2 linked regions of the Bremerella alba genome follow. The protein of the gene in region 2 interacts with the protein of the main gene of each other region in a pairwise test. Links are inferred from orthologs where the notes say so. Each region holds a gene or a part of one and is shown on either strand. Other genes may lie near its edges.

Region 1 (12,307 bases), on a different replicon or contig from region 2:
CAGCCCCCGATCCGCTGCCGATGCCTAAAGATTGGCGGAATGTCTCGCTGACCAAACGAATTCGTGATACCTCGCGTCTGTGGAAATTCTACCAGAGCTTTGGCAAGCTCGAGGGAGAAATCCCCGAAGCGATCGAGCTTCTCTCCGGAGCTGCCCGGCCGATCTTGGAACGGTGGTTTGAAAGCGAACCGCTGCGGGCCACCCTCGCGACCGACGCGATCATCGGCGCGTTCGCCTCGATCTCGGCACCTGGCACCGCCTATGTATTGCTGCATCACGTGATGGGGGAAGCAGGCGGCAAAAGGGGCGTGTGGGGGTTCGTCGAAGGAGGCATGGGAGGGATCGCTGCATCGCTTGCCAAGACATGCGAAGAACTGGGGGTAACCATCGTCCGCGAAGCACCTGTCGAAAAAATCCTCAGCAGCGAAAGCAAGATCCAAGGGGTTCAACTCGAAGATGGAACCACTTACGAAGCCAAGGTGGTGGCTTCGAGCGTGGACGCCAATCTGACATTTCGCAAGTTCCTTTCGCCAGACCAGTTGCCGGCAGACTTCCTGCGTGCCATCTCGAACATCGATTACGGTTCCGCTTCGGCCAAAATCAATTTAGCATTGGCCGAACCGCCTCAATTTACAGCCTATCCCGAGTCGGGCCTCAGTCCGATTCATCGCGGGACGATGCATATCTCTCCCACGATGGACTATCTCGAACGGGCCTACGACGACGCCAAGTATGGCAGGGCAAGCGAAGAACCGATCCTCGAAATGACGATGCCCACCTCAGTCGACAAAACAATTGCTCCAGAGGGGAAACATATCCTGTCGATCTTCGTCCAGTACGCGCCCTACCATCTGCGGGATGCCCACTGGGACGATATCAAAGAGTCGTTTGCCGATCGCTGCATTGCCAAGATTGGGCAGTACGCCCCGAACGTACCGGGGGCCGTATTGCATCGCCAGGTGCTCTCGCCGCTGGACCTCGAACGCGTTTACGGGCTGACCGGTGGTAACATCATGCAGGGCGCGATGAACTTCAATCAGCTCTTCGCCATGCGTCCCATTCCAGGCTGGGCCGATCATCGCACGCCGGTGAAGGGGCTCTACTTGTGCGGCGCAGCAAGCCACCCCGGCGGCGGCGTGATGGGAGCATGCGGCAAGAATGCCGCCGTCGAGATTCTACGCGACTACTAACGAACCAGCTCTAAGGTCGTCCAGATACTGGGATCTTCATCGATGGGGAATTGCGTGTTGACGCTCTGGGTCTGCCACCCCAGTTCGCGATCCATCACGGCGTAGAAGAAACCGATTTTGTCATACTCGCTCGGATCGTATCCGGTTAGACTTGTCGCCGGCACGCAGCATTCCAGCAGATAGCCGTCTTTGGTCAAGGTTCCTCGCACCCGTAAATCGCCAGGACGAACGGGGTTTGCATTCTCTCTTGCGCGGTTGATCAGCAGTTGATCCCCGACCGGGTCGCGATAGCTCGGCCCGGCACCGATGGGCAGAAAGGCAAACCGATGACAAAACTTTGTCGCGCGATGCACGGTGTGCGTTGCCCTGGTGTCGATCCAGAGTTGAAAGCCATCGCTTTCGTCGACGCGACTCTCGCGGCACCATACCGGCTGCCGTTTTCCAGAGACAAGCACTGAGAAAGAAACGCCTCGTTCGTTCCACCCACCCCGCACATCGGCAAACTGCTTGCGGCCATCGAGTTCTCCGAACCCGCGCAGCTTGTAGTCCTCGGAATATGCCAGCGGCTTTTGCTGCCAGATCTTCTCGCGGAAATTCAGCGGGACCGAATACTGAAACAGGAAGGATGGTGAGAGAACCGATTTCGCCATGGGCTTTACTATTTCGTCGCTAGTTGAAGTTCCATTTGGCTAACGTGACCGCATGCGGACCTACGCCTCGCGTTTTGTGCCGGTAAAGATGTAATACGGTGTCTTAAACCATAACAGGTAAGGAACCTTGGCGCGGTTCTCTTCCAAGTTGGTGGTTTCAAAGTGCCGCTGCAAATAGGGGACATGATCGCGCGACGGAAAGACATTGTCCGACGCAAACCAAACCGGCCAGAAACTACGTGTGAACCACGGATGACGCTTGAGCGACTCGTCGGGGAATTTACGCGAAACGTAGAAATCGACCACACCGATCGTGCCACCCGGCTTCAAAATCCGTAAAGCATTTTCCATCGCCGCGAACCAATCGGGGATCATCGTCAGCGAGTAAGAGAACGTTACTACGTCGGCGTACCCTTCGTCTGGTGTCCAGGCAGTAGCGTCTGCTTCCACCGTTTTCACGTTGCTCCAACCGCGCTGCTTGATGCGATCGTCGCATACCTTCAAAAGAGACGAAGCCAGATCAACCACATAGGCCTGCTTCAGGTTGCCGATACGATCCGCGATGAACTCGAGATTCGAGCCGGTCCCGCCTCCCATGTCGACCCACACGGCATCTTGCGGTGGCTCGATCGAACGGTACATCTCTTCCCGCCCTTTGAGCAGGCGTTTGCGAAAGTCATCGTACGCGCCGGCCTGACCGCTGTAAAAGCTATCAAGCCGCTGGGCGTGGTTGTCCCCTTTCACCGGCTTCACGGCAAGGTGATACAAGACTTTCAGATCCGAAGCCAGACTCATCCGATGCTCCTCGAGGTGTCCTTTCATTTCCCCTCGCCCCGTGGGGGAGAAGGTTAGGGTGAGGGGGTGAAACGAGAGCCCGTTTCTCATCCCTTTCCCTTGCGAAGTGTGCGGGAACCGGTGTTGTTTAGGCAGCGATATCCGCGATTCGGAACGCCCCGTAGGTGTGCACGCGATCTTTGACGTGAAGCTCTTCAGCCAGTTGCTGGTTATAGGTCAGCAATTCGCCGACCTGCTTCTTCTGACCTTGATGAGTGATCTCGACTTCATCGATAAAATCGGTGTTCAGGCCGCCTGTTCGCCAGATAATGCGGGTATCGTCTTCCCCTTCCATTCGATTGGCAATGGCCTGCCATTCGTTGACCAGGGCGAAGTAAAGTTTGTCGGTCAGCCAGTCTTGATGATCCAACAGCACCAAACGATGAATTGGGTGCCCGTCATGCTTCTCGAGGAAGTGCTGCACCGAATCGGTATGCGTGCTGACCTTGTGCACCAAGCCGTCCTTCAATTTCTGAAAGTTATCTGGCTTGAGATATTCGGGACAGCAATCTTCGGTGTATTGCCCCGTCACGTATACACGCCAGAAGTAGTTGTCCTGGATTGGAAGTTCAGCGAAGACGGCCCGCATGTTGTCTTGCACGAAGTCCACGATACCGTTGGAGTACTGCTTCTCGAGATGCTCGCGTTGGGCACGAGGCACCCCGACCAAGCTCCAGGTGGTGTCCCGGCTCATCGCAAACTTGAGAGGCCCGGTCCACAACTTTCGGTCGATGACCTCAAAGATCTCACGTTGCTCTTCCAGAGTTTTGGCATCCAGCAAATCGAGAACTTGCGGTCGCATTCGCAGGACATTCTCGACATACATGTTCACCACCTTGGCGAACGCTCCGGATGTCCCACGGAAGTAGAAGCTTCGCTTCTTGCGAGGACGGAAGTACTTGATCTTCCGATCCCAATAACTGCGTGACCATTCCGGCAGCGAATTTCGCAGTTTCGACTTGTAGGTGTCCTTGAAGTCGAGCAACTGGCCTTTCCCGAACATGGAGAAGAAGTCTTCATACTCCAAATTCTGGATTCCCGCTTTCTTGAGATCCAAAAGCGCATTTTGCCGTGGATTCATATCGACGGCATAGACATGGTTGGCTCCGGCCAGAACATAATCTAGCGCATTGCAGCCTGCCGACGTGATCACCATCACATTGTGATGGGGTTGAATCTCCAGGGCGACCCGATCTAAGCGAGGGTCTTCCCAGCAGGTATTGTACACTAAGTTGTTACGGTGAACGAAGTTAAAAACACGACCTCGAACCCAGCTAACCAATGCCATTGCGGCCCTCAAAGAACTAGATCAGGCAAGGAAGGGGGAAACCGAGTCGGTAACCCTGCCAATCAATGGAGCACCAGAACCAGCACTCCAAGGTAACTCATTGATTGTAGGGGCTCTGATACCGATCACAAGCCACGGTGCCTCCCATTCCCCCTCCATTTCCTCGCTTCTTACATAAGATTTACCCATTCTCGGGATCCGGACGGGCAATGCTGATGCGTTGGTTAAGTTCCCAAGGAATGTCAGGAAACTTTTGCCATAGAGAACATGGAAAAAGAGGGGGTTATCAATAAACGATCAATCAGGTGGCTCCCATTCAATCCGCGAGGTTAAAACCTCGGCAATGGTCTTAACTTCAGGAATATGGTGCCTAGCACTCTCTTCGCTCAGAAGAGACATCAATTGCCAGAAAGAACTGCTCGCGAGTGAATTTTTGGAAAGCGGCTGCTAGCAATTCAGGGAAATCATCCGACGAGCCGGCCTCGATCACCGCGCCTTCGATTGCCTGGGAAACGCTCTGTCCTTCGGCAAGCCGCGACAGAAGATGGTATTCCCAACACGTAAGAGGCACGCGACGGACGACATAGTCTTGGCGTGACAAAGCGAGCCAACTGGGTGCGGCTTCTGGAATTGCTGCCTGGGCCTCTTGTTTGATGGATGTGATGAAGTCACTGATCGGGAAGGGAAAAGAGTGCAGTCTCAGGCACGGCACCATCTGGAACGTTGCCTCCGCGAACGCTGTCGGCGAGATGCCTTCCAACTGGGCTGGCGACATCACCTCTTGCTGCTCTACGCCTGGCCCATCGAAGATCGCGTCGATGGAACGCTCGGCCACGGCAAGCCCTACCAGAAAGTCTTCAAAGCCTAACTCTTGGATACCTTGGGTCGGACTGGTCTCTTCCAGAAAGTCAGGAAACCGACTCCCCAGTCGATTCAGCGTGTACGACCGCGACGGATACTGTTGCAGGTAGGCGATCGCGAACTGATCGAATAGCTCGTCCCCGACGGTCTTAGCAAACAACGGGTAGATCGACTTCAGACACTCCACTAGGCGGGCATAGTAGGCATGCGCGTACACCTCCAGCCGCTGAATACTGGTCCGCCGGTCGCTGCGGGTCACCACCGATTCGATCTGCGATGAATCGACCGAGATATGCCGTTGTGCATCGGGCGCATCGATCCCTTCGACCACCCCATCCACATTCGTAATCACCGACTGCAACCATTTTTGAAGAACCGGTAAGTTGGTCGCGTTCGGCTTGTTGTCAGTCATCGATCTAGTTCACTTCGTGCTCGATACGATGCGCAGGGTGGGGAACGGCCGCGTGGCTGGCGTCGGTCGATTCTTCGACGACAATCGTTTCCCCCTGGATAAACTTCTTCGCCTTGAGGACCTCGGCATGCAGCGTGGGAAAATCAGGGATATTAGCGTCCCATTCCAAAAGCGTAGAAACACCACCGGTTCGCTCGTGGGCCAAGCGATAGAGTTTCCAAACCGGGTCGATGACATGGCCGTCGTGCGTATCAATGCAGTAGTCGCCCATGTTGGTGTGCCCAGCCAGATGAAACTGAACGATGCTCTCCCAGGGAAGGTTCTCGATGTACTGCACCGGATCGAAGTCGTGATTGACGGCTGAAACGTACACGTTGTTTACATCGAGCAGTAGCCCGCAGCCGGTCTCTATGGTCAGCGCGGTCAGAAACTCCCACTCGCTCATCGTCGATGCGGCGAAGGTGATATAACTGCTGGGATCTTCCAGGATCAGCGGGCGTTCGAGGAAATCTTGCACCTGACGAACACGCTGAGCGACGTGCTGGAGTGTTTCCTCGTTGTAAGGAATCGGCAAGAGGTCGTGCGTGTTTTGGCCGGAAACGCCTGTCCAGCAAACGTGATCCGAAACCCACTTGGCACCAATCGCCTGGGAGAGAGACTTTAGCTTCGCAAGATAATCGAAGTCGAGCGAATCGGTGCTGCCGATCGAGAGAGACACACCGTGCATCACAATCGGGTATCGCTCGGCAATCTGATCCAAGACATACCTGGGCCGGCCCTGCGAGTCGATGAAGTTCTCGGAGATGATCTCGAACCAGTCGACCGCAGGCCAGTGCTTTAAAATATGCGTGAAATGGGGGGCACGCAGTCCGACCCCCAATCCCAAATTTTCGTGGCCAAGCCGCGGCTGTGGCATAATCACTTCTCAGTCTCTTAGGCGAGATCGGCGACTTAAGCAGTCGGTTCCGGAGCAGGGTTCAATTCGACTTCCTTTTCCTTCATGCGCTCTTCAAACAGTTCGCGGGCCTTCTTCCACATGCCACCGGTCATGGGAATACCGCAACCACCTTTGCCGGCACATTCGTTGGCCCCTGGCGTTTTACCGCAGCCACCTTGCCCTTTGCAGTCGTTGTGGCCGCCGCAAATGTGATGCTCGACAGTCGCACAGTTGCCTGCCCCTGCACATTCGTTGGTGCCTTTGGCTCCTTGTCCCTTACATTCGTTCAAACCACGGCAAGCGTGCTTGGCGACAGTGGACGTGTCTCTACCTTCTGCAGGGGAACCGCCGTCTTCTTCGCCGGTCTTAGCAGCGGGCTGAGATCCGCAACCGATCGTTCCGGCTGCCAACATCCCACTCAGGGCCGCAGCAGAAAGCATATGAAAATCGCGGCGGGTGTAATCTTTTTGAGACATTTGCCTGGGTTTCCTGTCCGAAAAGGATCGGGGTGGTGATCGTGTGTAAGGACTAGTCTAACGGATTGAGGAAGCACCGTCTGGTGATCTGGAATACGGTTTAACCGAAAAATTTGACGGTCGTTTTCACGGCATTCGCTAGTTTTTCGACTTCTTCTTGCGTGTTGTACAGATAGAAACTGGCCCGAACACTCGCACTGATCCCCAACTTCTTATGCAGCGGCAGCGTGCAGTGATGCCCCTCACGCACAGCAATCCCACGTCCATCTAGAAATGTGGCGATGTCACTCGCGGCGAGGCCTTCGATCGTAAAGCTAACGATGCCGGCCTTCTTGCTGACGTCTGGCCCGTAGATTTTCAGGCCTGGCACATCGGCCAACAACTGGTGAGCATACGCGGCCAACGCTTGCTCGTGCTGTAAAATGCGAGCCAAGCCGACTTGTTCCAGGTACTCAATCGCGGGAATCATTGCAATCGCATCGGCAATGGGCGGCGTACCGGCTTCAAACTTCGCCGGCAACATGGCAGGCGTGAAATGATCGATCTCAACCGTATCGATCATGCTTCCCCCGCCCAAAAACGGTGGCATTTCTTCCAGCAGCGATTGCTTGCCATACAGCACGCCCACGCCGGACGGCCCCAACATTTTGTGGCCACTGAATGCCACAAAATCGGCATCCCAGCCACCGACGTCGATCGCTTCGTGCGGCACTGCCTGTGCCGCGTCGACCAGAACCTTGGCTCCCACGGCATGCGCTGCCGCAGTGATCTGAGCGACCGGGTTGATGGTCCCCAGTACGTTAGAAACTGCCGCGACTGCGACAATCTTGGTCCGTTCGGTCAAAAGCATCGGAAGCGAATCGAGGTCCAACTGGCCGTCTTCGGTGACCGCGATGGCACGGATCTTCGCTCCGGTTCTCTGGGCCAGTTGATGCCAGGGTACGAGATTGGAGTGGTGCTCCATCTCGGTTACTAGAATCTCGTCGCCTGCGGTGATATTGGCATCCCCCCAACTGCGAGCGACCAGATTGATGCCCATGGTGGTCCCGCTGGTGAAGATCACCTCGTTCTCCGACGATGCCCCCAAAAACCGCTGAACGGCGCGACGTGCCTCTTCGAATAGATCGGTCGACTCTCCGCTCAGACGATGGGCACCTCGATGAACATTCGCGTAATACCTTTGGTAGACATTACTTAAACAGTCGATCACCGACTTAGGGCGTTGGCTGCTGGCACCGTTGTCTAGGTAGACGAGGGGATGCTGTTCTTCGTCAACTTGATGCAGGATAGGGAAATCGGCTCGGATGCGCTTGACATCCAATTGCGATTCCACGTCGAAAGTGGCCATGGACTCGTGATTCTGTTGAGGGGGAAACGACGGCTCGGGTCGCCGTCTATTTTTCGCATACTTTGGTTATTTTATTCCCCTAGACCCAGATCGACAACGAGCGGTTCGGTCTTGTTACTTGAGTCGCCAGAAAGTCTCCCACGGGATCTTCTGTTCTTTACGACACGCCTCGGTCTGTTTCGCGAAGCGAGCCGCGTCTACCGGATAGCCGGCCGTCTCGGCAATTCCGGGTACCTGTTTCGCCCAGTAGGCGTTGATGGCTCGCATCGCGACTTCGCGGTGAAACTTCGCATAAATCGATGCCAGCGCGGTAGGCAGAAACGCCTCCCCCTTCGAGCGGAACTCGACCGACACCTGTGTGGGGCCAATATCACCCATATAGCGGCTTACGCTGCGCGACTCTTCGAGAATCTGCCACCAGGTATCAGGAAAGAAATGCTGTAAGAGCCCTGCGTAGTAGTCTCTCCCGCCATGTTTGTCGCACACAATCCGCACAGCCTGGGGTGACGCGGTTTGCATGTCTTTCAGCAGTCGCCGCACTAGACCAAGCGAGGCGTGCGAGAGGACCGTGCTCTTGTTGCCAATTCTGGCGAGACGTTCGTTGTAAGTCTTCTCAGTCAGAAATACGCTCCGAACATGGGCCAGCGACACGCCGCTTGCCTGACAAGCATGCGTGAACTGCGATGTTCGCTCAGCCACCATTTCGACCGTAGCGTGTGTCGGACAGGCATGCTCCCAGCCTAAATACCAAGGGGCTAAGTCTTGAGGGACGGCGTCGCCCAGGTCTGGCTCACAGCATCCTTGCCAGATGGGATGGATATGCGGTAGATGACTGCCGGTCGCCAGAACGGCTTCTTCCAGTAGTGAAAGATCGTCTCGCTTGCCGTACACCACCTTAGAATCAGCAATCGCCAGATGCTTGCGCGATGGCTTGCGCGAAACGGCTTCTTTCAGCAGATCGTAGAGTTCAAGACTTGCCAGGTCTGCGTGGCGGTCGCCGACATTCCAGACGGTGCCACCGATGACCAGTGGCCCCAGATTTGGGCCATATCCGGCTTCATCGATTCCAATCAGATATGCCACGCTTATTGCCGCTTGCGAGAGAACTCTGTTTGTTTCAACTCGCTAGGTTCTAAGCAGATTTATCGAAATTGCAAGAGACCGAACTCCGCAGGCCCCATTTCATACAGGGCACTTGAAGGCCAAGCTTCGGTTCCTTCGCTAACCATCACGCGTTGCACGGCCATCCCCCAGGTATCGCCTGGTTGGAGCAATTGGCCAGACAATTCACGGAAAGGTATGGCCGCTTCAATCGTCCAGGTCGATTCATCCTGATCGGCGGCAACATACCAGTTGGGGTTCCACGTCAGATTGCCAGAAAGCGAATCGGCCGTCCTTCCTCGGTAGTCAACCGACAAGCAATACGAGGTGGCATAGTCGCGATCGAGATCGAGATAAATACGAACACGATCACTCGAGGTGAGGTCTGCGTCACGCTCGCGTGGCCGCTCTCCAGGAGCTTCGTAGTGGAAGTTTTTCGACTTCATGCACCGAATCGCGAGATACAAATAATCTTCATCAAAGCCCACAATCATTGCGGCCGGCGGTGCCCCCGCTTCAGGTGATAGAGTGCCTGCCTGGAAATCGACCGGCTTGCCCGTTTGCCAAACACGATCATTCAAACGGCCATCGAGGACCGGCTTCGAGTCTTCGTAGTTAGCCGCCACGATTGGGGCATCGACCTGACTATTGCCACGCCCTAAAACAAGCTCCCATTGAGCGCGTCGACACCAGGCGTTTTCTTGTCCCAGGTTCAACAAACGTCGAATGTAGGATTCTCCCTGGCGAGAATGGCCTTGCTCGGCATGCAATCGTTCTAACAGAAATGCCAAAGAAGGATCGGCCAAAACATGGGGCATGTTTTGGTTCAATTCAGCGATCAACTTCGCGGCACGTTCCGGCGATTTGGTTGGACTTTTGTAGTTGGTAGGGTCGTTGAACGAAACGGTTGCGATCTCGCTGGCATCGGATGTCTCTTCCTCTGCATTCATTTCCTTGGGTGCCGTCGGAGCAGCGAATTCAACCGAGTCGCGGTTAAGAAACTGCATTTCGCTGCTCGCGTAATAGGCTAGTAGCCACGCGGCGGAACGCTCGGCAAGGACGTGGGTGGGAAACTTGCGAACAATCTGATGATGCATATCAGCGGACAGAGTCAAGTTGCCATTCTCGTTGGCCTTTTCTGCCAGGTGCGAAAGAACTTCCACGCTGCGTGCCGGCGGCAAGTCTTCCGACAGCTTAAGCATCTGCCCTAAAAGCAATGCTCCCCGCTGCTCGTCCTTGGCGGAATGGTTGATCATCTCGAACATATTCCGCCGCTTCTGAGCTGCCCTTTGAAGCTGCGCCAAATCGACCAGCGACATTTGCTGAGGTGGTCGCCGGGCCCCTTTACCAGCAGGGACCGAAAGCCCCGTAAAGATGTCACTCAAGCGGCCTTCGAGAAGGCCTGACGAACGTAAAACCTTCATTTCCAACGTGGAAGGTGAACTGCTCAGCTTGCCCGTTGCAACGCCTCGTGACACGCCAGCATGTTCCGATAAAGACATGGCGAGCTGCGGCGAGATCTGCGTCGTATTCAAGGTGATCGAGCCGTTTTGACCTTCCGGCACCACACTGCAGACTCGGGCAACCTTCCACGGTGCGAGCCCCAGTTCGGCTTGTTGTTCGGGGAAGCTATCGGCGTCGCCAGCTTTCTCCACGGCACGAAGCACGAGTTGGTTGACCATGTAGGCCAAAGGATCTTTACCGGTCGGATCGGCATAGTCGGTCAGCACCACGGTGGGTTTCCATTGGCGAATGCGTTGGACCAGGTAGCTTTCTGCGGCAGCGAGCCCCTGACCGTCGTTGGCGGCGTCCCAGGTCTTGGCCATTTGATCGCCGGTCAACTTAAGTTGCACGTCATGGGCCGGAAACTGCCAGGCCGTGTGACCGAAGTTCGCTCCGCTATGCAACAGAGCGTCTCTTAAAGGGGGACGTGGTTTTCCAGTTTGCGGCATAGGACGATTGATTACTTCCATACCAGTCAAATAGCCCTGCGAACCAGCGTGATGACTCACCAGTTCATAAGGAATGATCGACGAGTCGTGAAAGATTCCTAACAGCGCCAACCGCTGGCCCCCTTGCCGCTGCACGCTCCATGTTTGACCTCCATCCTTGGTATGCAAAATGGTTCCTAGTGAGCCGACGGCCCAACCGGTCGTTTCGCTGCGAAAGAAGATCGCGCGAATGGTTGCCGTAGTGGGCAGCTTCTGCGTGGTGAACGATTGCCCGCCGTTGCTTGAGTGCAGCACAAAACTGCCTGGGTCGCCGGCGATCCAGACCTGTTTTCCCAGACGCTCGACGGCGTGAAAGTCGACCTGTCGATCGGTTTGCTGTAGCGGTCCCGGGGCGACAACTTCCCACGAAGTCCCCGCGTTGGTCGAATTGAGAATAAGTCCCCCTTCGCCTACGACGGTTGCGTCTTTGGCACCTGCGACGACGATATCCTGCATATCTCTTAGCGGATCGACCAGAATCGTGGGCTTACGAATGCCGCCGCGATCGGCCAGCGAGAGATTACCACTGACGCCTGCCAGCAAGAGTTCACCACCAGGCAACACGGCAAACTTTTCAAAGCGAGTGTTCTGAGTGCCGGGCAAGCTTCGCCAACTGCGGCCACCATCGTTGGTTTCAAACATTCCGGTGGGAAACATGTGCGAACCATGACCCACGGCCCAGCCATGCCGAGTATCTTCAAATCGCACACCGGTCAACTTGGGCAACGACTGCTCTGGCATCGCGTTCCATGACATGCCACCATCGCTGGTCGTGAGCACAACGCCACGTGTCTGGGTGCTGTAAGGCTGCTGATAGCCGCCCACGGCCCAACCGTGCCGCGAATCGGTGAAGTAGACACTTGCGAGATGGGCATCGGTGCCTGAGGGAATCTGCTTCCACTCAAGTCCCCCGTTATCGGTGTGCCAGATGGCACCGTGGTCGCCGACGGCAAGACCGTGCCGATCATCTACGAAGGTCACGTCGTTTAGCTGAGCATCCAAGTACCAGGTACCCGGCACCTCGGCCTGGGCCGGAGATGCTAGCACCGTCAGGCATGTCAACAATAACGCGTTAGGCAGAAGTCGACCTAAGGCTGGAATGAGTCCGTTCATTCGCGAAACCACGATGATATCAGAGGGGAGAAGCGTACGAGAGTTTGGACGGAATCTTAGAAGAATTCGCACAATCGTGCCAATCCGGTTCGTCCGACTTTAGAGA
Region 2 (12,169 bases):
TCGTGGCTAAAGGTTGGCATGCCGCTGGGCGATCCCTCGCTGACCGAGCAGGAAGCGGCCGATATCGCGGCGTATATTAACCGTCACGAGCGACCCAAATTCAAGCTGGAATGGCATCTTCCGGAGGCCCATCGGCTAGGAGAATACAACTCTCAGCCGTCGGTCCCTTAGGCGAGAAACAACCGGTAGACCGGGTTCTCGGTTTCTTCGACACACGGATACGCGATGCTCTCGATGAAGTCTTGAAACTCGGTTTTGGCGTCACTGGGGATCTGTAATCCCACCAGAATCCGCCCGTAGTCGGCGCCTTGGTTACGATAATGGAATAAGCTAATATTCCAATCGCTGGGCATGGCAGACAGGAACTTCATCAAGGCCCCTGGCCGCTCGGGAAAGACAAAGCGGTAGAGATGCTCGTTGGCTGCCATTTTGCTATGGCCACCCACCAGGTGCCGGACATGCAGCTTGGAAAGTTCGTCGTCGGTGAGATCCAACGTATCGAATCCGCTAGTACGAAGTTCCTCGGCGATTCGCTTGGCTTCTTCCCGATTGTTGACTGCCAGACCCACAAACACGTGAGCCACATTCGAATCGGAGATGCGGTAGTTGAACTCGGTTACGGCCCGCGGACCGATCAGTTCGCACAGCCGCTTGAAGCTTCCTTTGCGTTCAGGAATGGTGACCGCGAAGAGGGCTTCCCGTTCTTCACCCACCTCTGCACGCTCGGCCACAAAGCGAAGCCGGTCGAAGTTCATGTTCGCCCCGCACGTGACGGCGATGAGCGTATCGGCTAGCAAATGATGTTTGGACGCATACTGCTTGAGGCCAGCGACGCTGAGCGCTCCGGCAGGCTCGAGAATGCTGCGAGTATCCTCGAAAACGTCCTTAATCGCGGCGCAAACGGCGTCGGTATCGACGACGACAAATTCGTCGACCAGAGCTTTGGTAATTCGGAAGGTCTCTTCACCGACCTGCTTCACCGCAGTGCCGTCGGAAAAGAGGCCCACATCCGTAAGCTGAATTCGTTTGCCTTGTTTCACGCTGCGGACCATCGCGTCGGAGTCGTTGGTCTGAACGCCGATGACTTTGATTTCCGGCCGAACCGCTTTGATGTAGGCGGCCACGCCCGAGATCATGCCGCCGCCGCCGATGGCGACAAAGATGGCGTGGATCGGCTTTTGATGTTGCCGCAAGATTTCCATCGCGATGGTGCCCTGACCGGCGATCACGTCGGGATCGTCAAAGGGATGCACGAAGGTCATCTCGTTGGTGCTGCTCAATTCGCTGGCGTGCTGGTTGGCATCGGTGAAGCTTTCGCCATGCAGCACGACATTGCCCCCCAACGCTTTGACCGCCTCGATTTTGAGTTTAGGAGTGGTCGTCGGCATGACAATGGTCGCCGTACAACCAAGATGCGTTGCCGCGAGCGCCACCCCTTGGGCGTGGTTGCCTGCCGAAGCGCAGATAACGCCACGTTCAAGCTGCTGCGGTGTGAGCTGGGCCATTTTGTTGTAGGCCCCACGCAGCTTGAAACTGAACACCTTTTGGCTGTCCTCGCGTTTCAGCCAGACATTGTTTTGCAAACGCTCGGAAAGCTTACCGGCCCGCTCGAGTGCAGACTCGTGAGCGACGTCGTAGACCTGGGCGTTGAGGATTTTGCGAAGGTAGTCCATCAACCCGAGATGGGTGCCATCTCCGACGAGACCACGTTTAGCGGAAGAGGTTGCCGCTGGCGTTGATTTAGGCGTTTCGTTCATGTCCCTTATTGGAAGCGAAGAACGCGGAAGGGTCTAGGGTACCTCATAGGGGCAGCTGAGTTTGCTTGGCCTTTCGTTCGTGTTCCAGCAGCCATTTTTTTCGCCAGAGACCGCCGGCATAGCCGCACAGGTGACCATCGCTGCGAACGACGCGATGGCATGGCACGACGATCGCCAGGCGGTTATCGCCGTTGGTGCGGCCGATGGCCCTGGATGCGTTGGGCTTGCCGACCTGCTGGGCCAACTGTTTGTAAGAGCTGGTCTGGCCATAGGGAATTTCGAGCAGATTGTTCCACACGGTCTCTTGAAAGGAGGTCCCGTCCAGACGCAAGGGAAGGGTGAACTCGGCTCGTGTTCCGTCGAAGTATTGCTGGATCTGCTCTGCCGCAAGGGTCAGCACAGGGTGCGTGCCGGGCAGAATGGGTTGAGCGAAAAGCTTGCTGATCCGCTCGAACTGCTTCGGCAGCATCTTGCGATCGGCGAACTCCAGCAGGCACAGCCCGGCGTCGCTTCCGGCGGCTAGCATAGGGCCCAGCGGAGTTAAAAGGCGGTCGACCAGGATCGGCTCGCCCTGCTTGATGCTCGTAGGCGTCTGCCCGGTCCATTTGCGGAGACTATCGCGAAAACCGCTGAGCGACTCGTAACCGCTATCCCATGCGACGGAGGTGACGTCTTGGCCGGTTTGCAGCATGTCGACTGCCAGGCCTATCCGCCGGGTACGAAGGTAAGCGTGAAAGGTCATCCGGTAGTGCATTTGAAACCAACGACGAACGCGGATCGGCGAAAGCCCCATCGTGGTCAGGTCGGCGTTGGTCCAGCGGCGCGACGGATCGGCTTCGAGGGCTTCGATCAGCTTGGTTAGCCAGGCCGGCACACTGCCAGCAGGCTCGGTCGGGCGGCAGCGTTTGCAGGGGCGATAACCGCCAGCGGACGCCTCGTCGGCGGTGGCGAAGAACTCGACGTTCTCGCGCTTGGGGGTTTTCGCTTTGCAGCCAGGCCGGCAAAAGATTCCCGTCGTTTTCACAGCGACAACGAAGAGACCTTCCATCGCGGCGTCGCGGTCGACGATGGCCTGGTACATGGTTTCGAAATCGGGAAGCGTGATCGTGGCGTTCATGTGGTCACTATAGGAACGCCTGCCTGAGCCTGCGACCGGAAACGGAACAAACAATTCGGAATGCGAAAGAAGCGGCTCTTGGGTTGAGGTGATCTCAGATAGAGACTTGCCATCGGATTCAGGCCTGATTGCATTATCCGCTTTGAGGCCCTGAGGTTGATCCAAGTTGGCTTAGTTCAGGATTTCGTTGGCCTGACTGACGATCTCGGAGATTTCTTCCTTGGAGAGGTGAGCCGCAAGTGGCTTATTGACCTTCAGGCCGTCGTCATTCCACATCATGACTTGGATGCGAGCCTGCGGGGAAAGGCCATAGCCGGCGGGGCCTTCCTTTTCATTGAAGACAGTCAACGGCGTGTTCACGATGTTTTGAGAAACTTGAACGCGCTGCAGCGTGGGCTTGATCTGATCGGTGTCCTCGCCCACGACAACCATGAACGCAGAAAGCTTCTTGTCGGCGTTCTCGGCGACCTTGCGGTCCATCTGCTGAACCAGGCTGGTGACCGAATCGTTCACTTCGCGGGCGAAGATAACGACCGTGGGCTTGCCGCTGTATTTGCAACGATAACAGAGAAACTCACCCGCTGCGGGGCCGGTGACATCCTCTACCTGAAACGCGCCGGGCTGTTGGCCCAGTTGCAGCGAGACAACTTGATTCGACCGAGCATCGGAAGCCAACGTGCCGCTTGTCTCGTCGGCGAGTTCCGAGGCATTAAACTTCGTGCATCCAAGAACAACTGCCGCACACAGCGACAAGGCGAACATCGGGATAAGGGTTCGCATAAGACACCTCCGCGAAGAAAACCGTGCGATCGCATGATTAGGGGGCTGATCCCTCCGGGACCAGCGAAAGGTGCGACGCCTGACGATCGATCTCGTTGGGCCGCACGCTCTCTCTACTATTATAGCCGTTATCTCACGATTACCACTTCCTGCCAGGGGGAAAGATGTCTTTTCCCAATCGATCGGCATAATCGGCAAATTTTTGAGCCGCAGTTGACGACATCTATCTTATGTCGACTTCTCGCGGGGAGATTCATCCCCAGTTGCTAGCATGGAAAAAGTAGGCGGTTATGGGTGACGAGGCATTACAGGTATCCGAGCATTTTGAAGCGTGGGCCAATCTGTTTCTGACTTGGGTAGGTTTCGGTACGCTGACAGGGTTGTTTGCCAAAGCGATTATGCCAGGCCGAGATCCTGGTGGGCCGATTGCTACGTTAGCGATGGGAATTGGCGGCTCGGTAATTGGTTGCGGAATGCTGTCGCTCTTTTTTGAAGGCTACAAAGTCTCGCCGCTAAGTCCGATGGGATTCGCCGTTGCCACCGGCGGGGCCTTTACGATCTTGTTCTTCTATCGATTGCTATCAGGGCATGTGATTGATGAAAGCCAGCCGGCTTCACCGCGGCGGATGCGTCTGTATTCAAATCGTCGCCGATCGAGTCGCTCGACTGCCGATCACTACTAAAGATGCCAAGGGACGGAAAGCTTCATAAAAAAAGCCGACCCATGAAGGGCCGGCTTTTCCAGGGGGAGTGACTTGGTGGTCGAAGGGCCGTGCGCTTGGCCGATGCGACTAATGTGAATCGGCGACTAAATCGCGGACGATCCGGTTTCTGCCGTACGAATACGGATAGCGTCGGTGAGTTCGGAGATGAAGATTTTTCCATCGCCGATCTGACCCGACTGAGCTTTTTGAATGATGGTGTCGACGATTTCCTGGCACTGCTCGTCGGTGCAGACGATTTCGATTTTGATTTTAGGAACGAAATCGATCGAGTACTCCGCACCGCGATAGGTCTCCGTCTGTCCCTTTTGACGTCCAAATCCCTGGACTTCCGTTGCGGTCATGCCACCAAACCCTTTAGTAACCAGGGCTTCTTTGATTTCGTCCAACTTGTGGTGACGGACGACGGCTTCAATCTTCTTCATTAATGCATACTCCAACAAACTGACGTGACGTTATAAGGACAGGTCGCAACGGATGCTCTTTCATAGTGGAGCCATGCACTAAACAAGGCGGAGAGCGAGTGCATGATGAGCGGGTGACCTATTTGTCCATTGCTTTCGGTTGTTTGCAACCGTTATGCCAATTCAGCGGTTAGTATGTGGGGTCGATGCGTAAGCATCAAGGAGATAACGGTTTAAGTCAGTAAAACTTTTCTAAAAAGTGATGCCCGGTCGCAAGAGTCTGCGTGACAAATTAGCAGCCAAGCGGGAAACGTGCCTAAGATGGTGACAGGAAAAAGTTCCATAGAATATGCTTTAGCGCATAAAAATAGCCGAGGTTAAGGAGGCAAAACCTCCTCAACCTCGACTACCGTTCGCGGCAGCCCCACTGCACACGAACAACACCCCATCATGCTTCCACACTGTTCGGTTCAGATCACTTGGAGATGATCTGCAAATTTTGTTCGGTTGAAAAGCGAAGCCGTTGAGCTTGTCCCCAGCCCTGACGGCACTCCTTGTCTCAGAAGCACGGGGCAAGCATCGTATGCTATTCAGAAGAGAGAAGTCCGAGGTACACGATCCTTCGCGACCGGTTCCGAATCTCCTTCTGATTCGCTTTCGCCAGACATTAGATGCATTCGGTGTGCCAATTGAGCTGCGGGTCGATAAAACGGGGCAAAATTGGCTGATTACCCGGTTTTCGGGCAGAAAACGGCCTGTAGTTTTTTTGACCGCCCCTAATCAGCCACCCGCTTGCTGCCTAAAATGCACGCAGGTGCTGCCTTCAAATGCATCGGCCCTGACGCGAATGTGCGGGTACCCGTGATCAGAAGGACGAAGCCTGAAGTTTTCAGTATTCCGTTTTCAGCAAAAGTGAAGAGAAGAGATCAAAAGCCTGCTTCTTACTGAAAAACCGAACACTGAAAACTTCAAACGTGGGCCAATTGTGGCCACCTTGAAGAGACTCACGCAAAGAACCATTTTTTAATTTTGAGAGAACTATGCCCTTAGACTGGCCTACCCTGTTTTCCTCTGGCAAATCGTACGTTGACTTCCTGGCAAAGTATGCCAACGAGAATCAGCAAACGCGTTGGAATGCTAAACGCGAGACGCTGTCCCTCAGTGAAGCCCAAAAGACCTTGCTGGCAAGCTTCACTCGCGAGATGCACGTCCTTTGCCTGGCTGGGGCCTGGTGTGGTGATTGTGTCGATCAGTGTCCGATGTTTCAGGTAATTGAAGAGGCATCCCCCCACATCACGGTTCGCTATATTGATCGGGATGATGCCCCCGATGATTTGAAAGAAGCAATCAAAGTGTGCGGCGGAAATCGTGTTCCGGTCACCGTCTTTTTGAACGAAGATGATCAAGTGACCGGCATGTACGGTGATCGCACCCTGGTCAAATACCGTCAGATGGTCGAGAAGCTAGGAGGAGCCGCGTGCAGCACCGGCATCTCGCTGGGGACCGCCGGGCAAATGGATCCCCTGACTAGTAGCGTGTTGGCCGAGTGGATCGATCAATTCGAACGCCATCAATGGATTTGTCGCACGTCGACCCGTCTTCGAGAAAAGCACGGCGACTAGAATAGGGGCAGTACCCTCGTATCGAGCAGACGATTTATTCGATTGAAATGAAGAGATTCACCTTGAACGAACCGCCAACACTGACCGCGGAAGAATTGATCGACGACTTCGAGTTCGCTGAAACCAAAGAGGAGCGGCTGAAGTTGATTATCGAGTTGGGACGTGAGCTTCCCGATTTGCCAGATGAATTGCGTCGCGACGAATTCAAAGTGCAGGGATGCCAGAGCCAGGTTTGGCTGGTTCCCAAGGTTGTTGAAGCCGATGGTCAGGCCACGAAGATTGTCTTTCAAGCCGATAGCGACGCCCATATCGTGAAAGGTTTGGTGGGCATCCTGGTGATGTTGCTTTCCGGCAAGAGCCCGCAAGAGATTCTCGATTTCGATCTGCGGGGCCTGTTCGATACGTTGAAGCTTGAGAATCACCTGGTGCCGGCGCGATCGAACGGTCTGCATTCGATGGTGCGTAAGATCCACGAGATCGCCGTCAGTGTTCGCTAGGAAGCCCCTTAGAACGGATGGCACGCCTTGGCTGGAAGAAGGATGAGAGCTTGGCGGTTCGATTGCGTTCTTGCATGAGCCGCTTGTCGGCGTTGCTTATTTGATGCGGCGTTACAGCGCGGGCCTATCTTCTGGTTCGCGGATCGCCATTTCAAAGAGCTCGTCGACCGGGATGTTGTGTTCCCACCAGTCTTCGGCCTCTTGTTGGGTCCAGGGGAAGTCGTCCATCAGCTTTTCGACTTCCTTAAGCACTTCTTCGACTGTCTGAGGACGATCCTTCGGATCCTTGGCCAGGCAGCGTGAGATGAGGTCTTGCAGGGCATCGGGAATGATGCGGTCGGAAGCCTCTTTCACCGAGGGGATTGGTTTGGTGACTATCTGCACCAAGACATCCACCGCGCTGGCAGCGCTGAAGATGGTCTGCCCGGTGAGCATGAAGAAGACGGTCGCACCGAGGGCATAAATATCGACGCGGGGATCGGCCTGGGTCGGGTTTTTGACACGCTCGGGCGGAATATACATCGGCGTTCCGCTGATCTCGGTCGTGGTGGTCACGATGGTGGCACCGGGATCGGCCGAAAGGTTTTTCACCAGGCCGAAGTCTAGGACCTTCGCGACGTCGTACTCGCCGCCGGCGCGGCAAAGCATGATGTTAAGCGGCTTGATGTCGCGATGAATGAGGCCGCTCTCGTGGGCTTCACGAAGCGAGGCAGCCACTTGCCGCATCACCCACAACGTACGCGATACCGGCTGCCAGCCATATTGCCGCACGAGGACTTCAAGAGTGATGCCGTCCAGGTATTCCATCGCGTAGTAGAAGAGGTCGTCCGGCGTCTTGCCATAGTCGTAGATCTCGACCGTATTGGGATGCTTCAGGCGGCTCGAGAGCTGAACTTCTCGCTCGAACCGTTTGAGCAAAGAGGCATCCGTTTGCTCAGGCCGCATCAGCTTCACGGCGGTTGGTCGCTTGAGCATTTGATGACGCGCGAGATAAACCTGACCCATGCCTCCTTCACCAATCTTTCGCAGCAGCTCATAGGCACCGACGACGGTGTGCTCGCCAATGGTGCGACGCATTTGAACGAGCGAGGTTGCGGCGTAATAGGCGAGTCCGGCAAACCCGGCGATCAAAAGCAGTAATGCGTACTGGGCATAAGAAATGTAAGTGAAGGGGCGGAACGCTTCCTGCGATTCGGTTTCGTAGGCGACGCCAAAGTTGTATTCATCGATCCACTGCCAGGCACCGACCGCCTGACGCCCTCGGTAGTCGGGGTACGGGGTCATCATGACATCCGACTTGATGCCGTTCGCATGGTCGGCGATTGCCTCGCCAATTAATCGCGTGAATCGAGGGTGGTTTTCGGGATTAGGGTGCTGCTGAGCATGGGGCGGGCGGAGAATGAGATTGGCCCGCGATGGCTCTCCTTCCGGCAAGATTCCCATCCGCCAGAGATCTTTGGTAAACCGGCTCTCGGTCAACATCAGACCGTTAGCATCGAACGCATACGCTTCGCCGGTCTCGCCGGTTCGGGCAGAAATGAGCGACTTCGTAAAGTTGCCAATCGAAAAATAGCCGAAGCAGAGAATCGCCGACGGCACATTGAAGTCGTCGTAGATCGGCTGGTAAACCCACGTGAATGCCACATCAGGACGCGTGCCAGGGATGGTCATTTCCTGTTCTGGACGCATCGGCGGAATGAAGCCGGCTTTGTTTTGAAAGACATCTGAAAAGATTTGCAGCCGACGACTGCCCACCAAGGTTTGGTTAATCGCCTTTTCTTCCGTCGCTGCCAGAACGGTTCCGGCTGCGTCGGCAACGAGGTACACCCCTTCATCGGGAATCAGGCCGGGGTGATCTTGAAGGGGCTCTTGCCGCTGGTCGAATGTAATCGGCTCGTTTGCTTCGATGAATTGCTTGACGTCGCTGACGGGACGTGTGAACTTCGGGAATCGTTGTTGAAAGAATTGAAGCTGTTCTTGGACAGCGCTGGCCGAGTAGTCGTCTCGCAGCTTTCGCTTTTGATTGACCAGCGTCAAGATCGCCTCGCGAACGTCTTCGTCTTTGGCGACGACCGAAACATGCTCTTTGCGAGTTTCGATCCAGGAGGTCAGGGCCTGAACATCCGCGGCCAGCAGGGCGGTGAACTCTTGCTCGCGGATCTTGCGTAGTTCGTTAAAAACGAGATAACGCGAACCGATCCCCAGCAAGATGATCAGCACGAGGACGCTCACGATAGCGATCGTGCGATAAAGTCGCGATGCCCAAACACGCACTAGCACGCTTGTGCCGGGCAAGTAGCGTGCTGTCAGGCCTGGTCTGGGGTGAAGCGAATGCTTCGAGGGAGGCTCGGCAGAGAGGGTCGAGCTGATGTTGACTTGGTCGGGAACCAAGGTGCCTGCCGGCTTAGGGCGGATCTTGTCTTCGACCAACTTACGCAGGACCTGATCGGTACCGCACGTGTCTTCCAGAAACGCTTCTCGGGCAGCGCCATGCCGCCGCCGAGCCTCGGCGGCGATCTTCAAAACAACTTTGGTATCAGGCTGATTCATTCTTCCAGCGCGTGATGCTTGCGTGTGGGGATTGCCCGTAGGTTGTGAGTGTCACGGTTGGCTATCAAGTCACCCCATAAGCATGTGCCATCCTATGGACCGTCCGATCGCTGGTGCCGATCGATTGGTAAACCCGTTGGATAGCTCACTACCGATTCAGTGTGATGGCACTTTTTAAATGGGGGTAACTGGCCATCTCACTTTATAAACAAACTCGTAGTTCACGACACTAGCAAGCGAGTCATTCGGGGTAAGCCTGATCGAAAAAACGAAGCTGATTTCACAATAAACGCGAACTTGGTCGTACTCTAATGAATGCTTTCTGTGCTAACGAAACTCCACAAAAAAAGCGGCCCCTGTTTAAGAGGCCGCTTTCGTTTCGCTGGATTGGTTAGATACATTACTTTTCGACGGAGAACTTGTGAACCGTCGTCTCGTGGAACGTTTCGCCTGGCTTGAGTGTGGCCGAGGGGAAGTTGGGTTGGTTCGGGGTGTCGGGGAAGTGCTGCGTTTCGAGACAAAACGCTTCGTGCTGGTTCAGCCCCGCGTTGCCGTCGCTACCATCGAGGAAATTACCGCTATAGAACTGGATGCCTGGTTGGGTGGTCCAAACTTCCATCACGCGGCCGGAATAAGGTTCCTTGACCGTGGCGGCGAGTGCCAGCTTGTCGGTCTGATCGTCGAGCACATAGCAGTGATCGTACCCGATCGGATCGCCGCCGGTCTGTTGGATGTCTTTGCCGATGGTCTTGAATGTGGTGAAGTCCATCGGGGTTCCTTTGACCGACTTCATGTCGCCGGTTGGGATCAGGGTCTCGTCGACCGGCAAGTATTGGGTCGCTTCCAGCTTCAGTTGGTGGTCGTAGTTCTTGCCGCTTTGGGCACCGGCCAGGTTCCAGTAGTTGTGGTTGGTCAGGTTCAGCACCGTTTCCGCGTCGGTTGTGGCCGTGTAATCCATCACCAGGGTATTGTCTGGGGTGAGGGTGTATCTCACGGTGACCTTCAAGTTACCGGGATAGCCTTCTTCGCCATCGGCGCTGGTGTAGTCGAACTGCACACCGACGGCGTCTTCGTTTTCGATCTTCTTGGCGGCCCACACGACCTTATCGAATCCTTTTTCACCACCGTGTAAAGTATTGGGGCCGTTGTTGGTGGCCAGGGTGTACTCTTGGCCTCCGAGGGTGAATTTGCCCTTAGCGATGCGATTGGCATAGCGGCCCACGGTCGCACCAAAGTAGGGTGTTCCGCCGAGGTAGCTTTCCAGGTTGTCGAAACCGACGTTGATGCTGGCGGACTGACCATTTTTATCCGGCGTAGTAACGCTGGTCATGATCGCGCCGTAGTTGATCAACTCCATCACGACGCCGTTGCCGTTGTCGACCGTGTACTTGGCTATTGTGGTTCCATCCGGCAATTGGCCGAACTCGCTCGCGGTCACACTCATGGGGGTATCATTTCCTTTTGCTGCAGGCTCTGCGGCCAATCGACCAGAAGCACTCATTACAATCGCCGCTATGCATAGTGCGGCAGGGGCTAGGCAGCGTGTCATCATCGGAACTCCAAGCAGTTGGGGCTAGTAGACGAACGGCCGGAAGGGCCGTACCGGGAAAAGCGAAAGGGACGTGCATTGAGAAACATTATCAAGCTGAATTTTCCGGAAGTCTAGCGATCTCCGTAATTTACGAAGCAAACCAACCTACATTTTCATGCGTAGTACAAGAGTTTGAGTTTGCTTGCACAAGCATCTGAGTTTTTTTGCGAAAATATTCCAACGGCATGTGCAAGGTTTTTAGTCCAGCGGTAACTAACCCTCTGAATACACGATGAACCCCGTCGAGCTGCCAGGAGACAACGTGAAGCCCGAGCCCGCACAACTGCTACAGCAGCACGAGCGCTGGCTGAGAACTGCGCTGTATGCACGGCTTCGCAGTCCGACGGAGGTTGACGACGTGATGCAGGAGACGGTCGCCGCAGCGCTGGAAAACTGGCAGCAGATAAGGGACCCCAGCGCTGTGGGACCGTGGCTTTATAAGATTGCCATTCGTCAGGCTCTCTTGTATCGCCGCAAGCAAGGCCGAATCCGCAAGTTACACGATGCGGCTGAGCAAAATTTACCCCCGAAAATCAATTCCGAAGTAAACCCATTGGATTGGCTGCTTGCCGAAGAACGCAACGCGCTGGTCCGCCAAGCCTTGAACGAACTACCACGACGCGATGCCGAGATTCTATTGCTCAAGTACACCGAGCAGTGGAGCTATCGCGAGATCAGCGAGCGACTGGGCGTGAGTACCAGCGCCGTGGAAGCCAGACTTCATCGGGCTCGTCAAAGAATGCGCGAGCGACTGGTGGCCCGAGAGATTGTCTCGACGGCGACCTAAACCATAGCGAAACATGCCATGAACGATTCATCGAACCACATTGAAGACCGCCAACTCGACCGCTTGGTTGATGGCGAATTGACGCCGCAAGAGTACCGCGAGGTTCTTTCGCAGTTAGAACAAGTTCCAAATGGTTGGCGACGATGTGCCCACGCGTTCCTAGAGTCACAGGCGCTGGGGCAATCTCTGCCGCTGGTGATGCAGACCTCTCCGTCACGCCCCCTGACAGAGTTGGCACCAGCGGCAGAGAAGTCGTCCACCGCCGGCATGGCTTCCTTTCGTCGCATGGAAACATTGGCAGCGATGGCGGCCTCGGTAGCGATTGCGTTCGGCTTGGGATGG

What was found.
Region 1: the proteins of HOV93_RS00855 (region 2) and HOV93_RS21470 interact in binary tests that used the Escherichia coli proteins (3 or more experiments, as listed by UniProt). The link is inferred for Bremerella alba from one-to-one orthologs.

What each region holds. Positions count from the first base shown.
Region 1 is NZ_JABRWO010000013.1:174,599-186,905, forward strand. Bases 5,873-8,817 are described here. They hold HOV93_RS21470 (aminotransferase class V-fold PLP-dependent enzyme), read right to left. Parts: upstream 7,997-8,817; coding sequence 6,749-7,996; downstream 5,873-6,748. Other genes in these bases: bufB (MNIO family bufferin maturase), read right to left, coding at 5,873-6,151; HOV93_RS21465 (hypothetical protein), read right to left, coding at 6,187-6,648; HOV93_RS21475 (hypothetical protein), read right to left, coding at 8,111-8,817. In the rest of the region: HOV93_RS21435 (phytoene desaturase family protein), read left to right, coding at 1-1,190; HOV93_RS21440 (hypothetical protein), read right to left, coding at 1,187-1,840; HOV93_RS21445 (class I SAM-dependent methyltransferase), read right to left, coding at 1,901-2,635; HOV93_RS21450 (DUF3419 family protein), read right to left, coding at 2,763-3,962; HOV93_RS21455 (HvfC/BufC N-terminal domain-containing protein), read right to left, coding at 4,333-5,235; more of bufB, read right to left, coding at 5,240-5,872; more of HOV93_RS21475, read right to left, coding at 8,818-9,079; HOV93_RS21480 (YCF48-related protein), read right to left, coding at 9,139-12,201. UniProt on the Escherichia coli protein: Cysteine desulfurases mobilize the sulfur from L-cysteine to yield L-alanine, an essential step in sulfur metabolism for biosynthesis of a variety of sulfur-containing biomolecules.
Region 2 is NZ_JABRWO010000001.1:219,873-232,041, reverse strand. Bases 5,375-8,181 are described here. They hold HOV93_RS00855 (SufE family protein), read left to right. Parts: upstream 5,375-6,464; coding sequence 6,465-6,899; downstream 6,900-8,181. Other genes in these bases: HOV93_RS00850 (serine/threonine protein kinase), read right to left, coding at 7,011-8,181; HOV93_RS00860 (thioredoxin family protein), read left to right, coding at 5,821-6,402. Outside these bases: HOV93_RS00890 (c-type cytochrome), read left to right, coding at 1-171; ilvA (threonine ammonia-lyase, biosynthetic), read right to left, coding at 168-1,757; HOV93_RS00880 (bifunctional transcriptional activator/DNA repair enzyme AdaA), read right to left, coding at 1,801-2,874; HOV93_RS00875 (hypothetical protein), read right to left, coding at 3,046-3,654; HOV93_RS00870 (GlsB/YeaQ/YmgE family stress response membrane protein), read left to right, coding at 3,945-4,337; HOV93_RS00865 (P-II family nitrogen regulator), read right to left, coding at 4,463-4,801; more of HOV93_RS00850, read right to left, coding at 8,182-9,449; HOV93_RS00845 (aldose epimerase family protein), read right to left, coding at 9,850-10,893; HOV93_RS00840 (RNA polymerase sigma factor), read left to right, coding at 11,273-11,827; HOV93_RS00835 (hypothetical protein), read left to right, coding at 11,846-12,169. UniProt on the Escherichia coli protein: Participates in cysteine desulfuration mediated by SufS. Cysteine desulfuration mobilizes sulfur from L-cysteine to yield L-alanine and constitutes an essential step in sulfur metabolism for biosynthesis of a variety of sulfur-containing biomolecules.